Tunturibacter psychrotolerans: one gene and its partner. The main gene of each other region encodes a partner of the protein of the gene in region 2 in a complex. Links are inferred from orthologs where the notes say so. Each region holds a gene or a part of one and is shown on either strand. Other genes may lie near its edges.

Region 1 (3,007 bases), 1.4 Mb from region 2 along the record:
TGTTTCCAGTGACCGAGCCGGCCGTCGCGCTGTAGCTATAAGTCAGAGGACGATTCTGCGGGCTCACACCAGTTGCGGTGATGGTCGAAGAATCTCCAGGAGCAACCGTGGAGGGGTTCGCCGAGCAGCTTACCGTCGGAGGATCAAACTGCTTCACGGTGTAGCTGGCCGAGCAGTCTGCCATCTCGCCAGGCTTCGCACCTTCCGTGACGTGGCCCTTTACCGTGTAGGTGCCGGGATTCGCCGACTTCGTGTCGATGTTGGCTGTCGTCGATGTTCCCGAGATCGTGCCACCATCAGCTGTCCAGGAGTAGGTCGCCGTCTTCTTCGGGTTCAGGTTCAACGGTGTTCCTGTGACCGTAATCGGATCCCCGGGGTAGACCGTGGCAGGAGAGACTGCGCAGGAGTAGGTCACCGGCGGAGGCGGAATGATATGACCGAAGTGAGCCACAATGCCTGTGCTCAACTCAGCTCCGCCCAGGTTCGTTCGTCCACCGATCGCTCCACCAGTCGGAGGGAATACTGGTGGGCCGTAATCCGCATGAACGTAGCGATAGTCTGCCTGGAACAACCGCAGAGAAAACTTATTGTCGAAGAATGGCAGATCATAGTCCATACCGCCGCCGACCGTCAGGGTTGGTCCCCACTGATAGGGGTTGTGATACCCACCCGTTTCAGAGTTGGGTCCGCCCAACCGAGCGCCGCCCGCATGGGCGTGCGCAAACAGCGTGAAGTTCTGCAGCGGTGCACGGAAGATTGGTCCCGCGGACGCCGCGTACAAGCCATCATTATTCCCGTCAGGATGGGCCGCGAACATGATCTCGCCGCCAACCCACTTGTTAAAGTAGTACGCGCCGCTGCCGATCGCACCTATATCGATTGACGAATAGTTGATGTCTTGCGGCTTTACCGAGCCGTGAGCGCCGAAGTACGAATAGCCAAGAAATACATCGACGCGTGAAGGGTTCGGCCCCACCGGGGCGGCTGTGCTGGAAGTCTGCGCGCTGAGACTGGCAGCTCCGAGGCCGACTGCACATGCAGCCAGTACAAACCGGCGTGTACTACGAAACGGGCGATAAACCATACGAGTTCCTCCACTCAAGTCTTACGTTCTACGAGCCTTCACGTCATCTACAGGGATCGTTTTGTTGGTTCGATTCCTTACAGCTTACTTCAGTTGCTAATGCATCCGGGAAAAAAAATACTCTTTGGTGACACTATTTTCAATAGGTTACCAGCGAGAAAAGCAAAACGCCCTTAAGGCGGGCAAGAGGAACCCATCCAGTAAACCGCACTTTTCTTGGTGCGTTAACTCAAATTCAGGGTTTTTCGCATACTGCCGCGCTCTTGCTGGATCTTTTCCTGCAAAAGAGTGATCGCGTAGAGCAACTGCTCCGGGCGAGGCGGGCACCCCGGAACGTACACATCGACCGGAATGACCTGGTTGACCCCCTGAAGCAGGGCATAGTTGTTGAAAACCCCGCCCGAGGTCGCACAGGCACCCATCGAAATCACCCACTTCGGCTCCGGCATCTGCTCATACAGCCGGCGGATCACAGGCGCCATCTTCTGCGAAACCCGCCCGGCAATAATCATCAGATCGCTCTGCCGAGGCGACGGCCGAAAGACCTCCGCCCCAAACCTCGCAATGTCGTACCGCGACCCCCCCATCGACATCATCTCGATCGCGCAGCATGCCAAACCAAAGGTCATCGGCCAGATAGAGTTCTTTCGCACCCAGTTGATCGCAGCGTCCATCGAAGCCAACACGATGCCCTCTGGCTGCTGTTCCCCCCAGCTCACCTCGGTCACCTTCTCATGGTTTTTGGCGGAGCTGTCGAGGGTCCCAAAGATATAACGATCGTTCCTCTGCGGAGTCCCTGTCGGACGGCCGTTGCTCGTGTTTTCGCTGCTAGGTGTGCTCATACCGTTAATATAAAACTCCTCACAGCAGTCCGCGCAGCTTATTTCATCTAGCGCGCGTTATCCTCTATCGCCCGCAACATGGCTTCGAGCAACTGCTTCTCCTCGCCTCTATCCAGTTTTGCGCCATTTCGCGTCAGGTAAAAGACGTCGATCGCCGTCTCACCCTCCGTATCCACCAGAGCCACCTCAATATTGCAGCCCTGCGCCGCCAGCGTCAGGCTCAAAGCACGCAGCAACCCCGTCGTGTCCTGCGCCACCACCTCCAGCAGCGTACTGTGCGACGAAGCCTCGTCGTCGAACTCCACCCGCGTCTCCACCACCACGAGTGGCGCCTTCCGCCTACCTCTCCGTCTTCCGCTCAGCAGCTTCTCCACCGACACCGCCCCGGTCATCACATCATGCACGCTCTTCACAAACGCCTCATGTTCTGAAGCGTTCATCTCCAGCGTCCGAAAGCTGTCCGTGAACCGGAACGTGTCCACCACAACGCCCTGCCGGTTCGAGAATGCATCCGCGGTAACGATGTTCATCCCCCACGCCGCCAGCACCCCCGCCATGGTTGCAAACAGCTGCGGCCTGTCCCGCGTCACCAGCGTCAACTCGCTCACCGCAGGCGCATAACGAAAATCCAGCTGCACCGGATCGCTCGCAAATCCCATCGCCATCTTGAAGTGCGTTCGCACCTGCTCAGGAGTTCTGGTCAACACATAGCGTTCAGGAAAACCCTCCAGATACTCCAGAACCGCGGCCTTCTGCCCTGGCAGCAGCGCCACCACCCGATGCACCAGCTCGCGCTCCTCCTGGGCTCCCAACCGCTCATCATCCACGCTCCGGTCCAGATAATTCGCCGTCGCGATATAGAGCCGCCAGAGATTTTCCGCCTTCCACGGAGTCAGCGCATCCGGATGAACCGCATTGATATCCGCATACGTAAACAACGTCAGCATCCGCAGAGCCTCAGGCGTCTGCATCTTCCCCGCGAACGCGCTCACCGTCTCCTCGTCAAAGATATCTCTCCGCAGCGCAGCAGACATCTCCAGGTGATTCGCGATCAGATTCACCACCAGCCCGCTCTCATAGG
Region 2 (3,039 bases):
CTGCTCATCCTCATCGGGTCCGAGTTGCGCGGCAAAGACCTCAAGAAGCTCATTGACTTCGGCCTTACCATTCCTGGAGCAAAGTTCGCTCTCATCTCCGACTACGCCAACTCTCGCGGCGCCGCCGACATGGGCCTGCTTCCCGACCTGCTACCGGGCTATACGCCGCTCGCAGGTAACACCACTTTTGCCGAGTACAACACTCCCGCCGCTCCCGGCCTCGACATGATCGAGATCTTCGAAGCAGCCGAACGCGGCGAACTTTCTGCTCTGTACGTCGTCGGATCAAACCCGGTCTCCCGTTACGGCATCGATCCTGCCTCACTGAAGAACACCTTCGTCGTGGTGCAGGATATGTTCCTTACCGAGACCGCCGCTCTGGCTGATGTCATCCTTCCGGCCGCGAATCTCTATGAGAAATCCGGTTCCGTAACCAACAGCTATGGCGACCTTCAGCTCGTCAACAAGGCTGGCGACCGCGCCGGTGTCCGCACCGACTTCGAGATGATCGTTCGCATCGCCGACAAGATGGGTGCCAACATGCGCGAGCTGATTCCCTTCGGCAAGGGCACCCGCGCCGACATGGGCCAGTCCCGCGGTGTTCACTCCGGCGAAGCAGACCGCCATGCCGTTTGGCTAGCCGCGAACAACATGGAGCCGAAGCTAAGCCCCTTTGACCCCTTCGCCATTCTCGACGAGATCCAGCGACTAGTCCCGGGATACAACCTGCTGCGTCTCCAGTTGCTCAGTGGCAACGACCAGCATCTTCAACCTGCCGCATCCTCCAACGGTCTCGTTCAAATCGGCAGCCGCCGCGACCTCGTCCTTCCAGCGAACGATACACTGTTTACCTCGGGCACCCTGGGCCGTTACTCCGCCATGCTCTCCGACCTGCAGCACAATGAGAGCCTTCGTCCTCCAACCGGCCTCACCCAGATCCAACCAGCAGCCGACTGAAAAACACTAAACTAGCAGACGCACACAATTACAGGAGCCCAACCGACCGCCGTGAGCCACCTCAGCCCATTTCAGACATTTCTGCTGCTCAGCATCCTCAAGGTTGTGGTGGTGCTCGTCCTCACGCTGATGGCGGTCGCTTACACAGTCCTGCTGGAGCGAAAGTTTTTGGGCCGCATCCAGAACCGCTGGGGGCCTTCCCGCGTCGGCCCCTTCGGCCTGATGCAACCAATGGCTGACGGAATCAAACTCTTCCTCAAAGAAGATCTCCTGCCATTCGCCGCCGAACGGCCACTGTTCATCGTAGCGCCCATCATCGCGCTTGCGTGCTCGCTGATCTCCATCTCCGTCGTTCCCTTCGGCCAGGTCACGCAGGTCGCGGGAGTCGATATCTTCCAGATTGCTGACCTCAACATCGGTCTGTTGGTGATCCTCGGCATCACCTCCATTGGCGTCTATGGCATCGCGCTCTCCGGATGGTCGTCGAACAACAAGTTCTCCCTCCTCGGCAGCCTCCGCGCCACCTCGCAGATGATCAGCTACGAGCTTGCTCTCGGACTTTCGTTGGTCGGCGTGGTCCTCCGCGCGCAGTCTCTCAGCCTGCGCGACATCGTCAACAGCCAGAGCGCCCACGGCATACTCAGCTGGAATGTCTTTGGTGGCTTCCAATTCGTCGCGTTTTTTATCTACTTAATGGCCGCGTACGCCGAGACCAACCGCGCTCCTTTCGACCTCCCCGAAGCTGAATCCGAACTGGTCGCCGGCTACCACACCGAATACAGTTCCATGAAGTTCGCCATGTTCTTCATGGCCGAGTACGCCAACATGATCACCGTGGCTTGCGTTGCGAGCCTCCTCTTCCTGGGGGGAGCCTCCAGTCCCCTGGGTCATCTTCTTCCCGATAACTTCGGCGGCCCTATTCTCACCGCCATCTTTCCCATTCTCTGGTTCGTCGCCAAGGTCCTCTTTTTTCTCCTGCTCTATATTTGGGTGCGCGGCACGCTGCCCCGCTTCCGGTATGACCAGCTCATGAGCTTCGGCTGGAAGTTTCTCCTGCCGCTCGCCATGGCCAATATCGTCGTCACCAGCCTGGTCATGGCTTTACGCAGTTAGCATCAACAAAGGTAGCAACAAGCTGTTTTACAATCAGCAGATAGCCCCTAACGCCGTCTGCTCCGTTTCAAGCGTCTCAAACGATTCAAGAGATCCAAAAAGGAATCGCGGAACATCATGCAACTGGCACTCTTCCTCATCTTTGGCGGGTTGGCCGCAGCAGGAGCAATCAATCTCCTCCTGCAGCGTCATCCCATCAACAGCGCTCTCTCGCTGGTCGTCGTCATGATGTCGCTCGCCGTCCTCTACTGGTCGCTCGGAGCCGAGTTCCTCGCCGCCTCACAGGTCATCGTCTACTCCGGCGCCATCATGGTCTTCTTCGTCTTCGTAATCATGCTGCTCAACGCCGGCGAAGAAGAACGCACCCACGGCAGCCGCGCCGCCTACATCGTCGGCTTCCCAGGCGCCGCCGCGATCTTCTGCCTGCTCAGCTTCGTCTTCCTCTCAGAGCGCCATGCCCTCGGCTCCTCGAACATCGGCGGCTATCTGAACCACGTCACCAGCAACATCACCGAGATCAGCTCTCTGCTCTTCACCAAGCTTCTTCTCCCCTTCGAAGTCACCTCCGTTCTGATCCTGGTCGCCATTCTCGGAGCCGTAGTGCTCGCGCGAAAGGAGCAGTAGCCGCCATGAATTCTCTTGCAGCCGCGCAGGTCCCCGTCGCCGCCTACCTTATCCTCGCTGCCATGCTCTTCTCCGTCGGCGTCGCAGCCTTCCTTATCAAACGCAACCTCATCACCATCTTCATGTCGATTGAGCTCATGCTCAACGCAGTCAACCTCACCTTCGTTGCCTTCGCGCACATGTGGCATCAGGTCTCCGGCCAAATCTTCGTCTTCTTCGTAATGGTGGTCGCTGCGGCCGAGGCAGCCGTCGGCCTTGCCATCATCATCGCCATCTTCCGCACCCGCCAGACACTGAACGTCGATCAGATCGACCTGATGAAATCGTGACCTCTATGCCTTCTGA

The links.
Region 1: the proteins of nuoH (region 2) and RBB77_RS10765 are in contact, whole or in part, in a crystal structure (PDB 6Y11), measured with the Thermus thermophilus proteins. The link is inferred for Tunturibacter psychrotolerans from one-to-one orthologs. Residues at the interface, in WP_096411122.1 of Thermus thermophilus: Arg36, Val44, Arg45, Met46, Gly47, Pro48, Asn49, Arg50, Val51, Leu57, Gln58, Ala61, Asp62, Ile64, Lys65, Ile67, Phe68, Lys69, Glu70, Ile72, Val74, Glu223, Ala224, Glu225, His233, Thr234, Glu235, Tyr236, Ser237, Trp241; in WP_096411117.1 of Thermus thermophilus: Arg16, Glu17, Gly18, Leu24, Leu27, Val28, Trp30, Gly31, Arg32, Asn34, Ser35, Trp37, Thr54, Asp55, Ala56, Asp59, Ala61, Arg62, Phe63, Gly64, Glu66, Val67, Phe68, Arg69, Ala70, Ser71, Arg73, Gln74, Ala75, Asp76.

The regions. Positions count from the first base shown.
Region 1 is NZ_CP132942.1:2,587,561-2,590,567, reverse strand. Bases 118-2,948 are described here. They hold RBB77_RS10765 (NADH-quinone oxidoreductase subunit B), read right to left. Parts: upstream 1,927-2,948; coding sequence 1,309-1,926; downstream 118-1,308. Other genes in these bases: glnD ([protein-PII] uridylyltransferase), read right to left, coding at 1,974-2,948; RBB77_RS10770 (OmpA family protein), read right to left, coding at 118-1,084. In the rest of the region: more of RBB77_RS10770, read right to left, coding at 1-117; more of glnD, read right to left, coding at 2,949-3,007. UniProt on the Escherichia coli protein: NDH-1 shuttles electrons from NADH, via FMN and iron-sulfur (Fe-S) centers, to quinones in the respiratory chain. The immediate electron acceptor for the enzyme in this species is ubiquinone.
Region 2 is NZ_CP132942.1:3,961,966-3,965,004, forward strand. What follows is about bases 177-3,039. They hold nuoH (NADH-quinone oxidoreductase subunit NuoH), read left to right. Parts: upstream 177-1,008; coding sequence 1,009-2,070; downstream 2,071-3,039. Other genes in these bases: RBB77_RS16535 (molybdopterin-dependent oxidoreductase), read left to right, coding at 177-957; RBB77_RS16545 (NADH-quinone oxidoreductase subunit J family protein), read left to right, coding at 2,188-2,694; nuoK (NADH-quinone oxidoreductase subunit NuoK), read left to right, coding at 2,700-3,023; nuoL (NADH-quinone oxidoreductase subunit L), read left to right, coding at 3,029-3,039. Also shown: more of RBB77_RS16535, read left to right, coding at 1-176. UniProt on the Escherichia coli protein: NDH-1 shuttles electrons from NADH, via FMN and iron-sulfur (Fe-S) centers, to quinones in the respiratory chain. The immediate electron acceptor for the enzyme in this species is believed to be ubiquinone.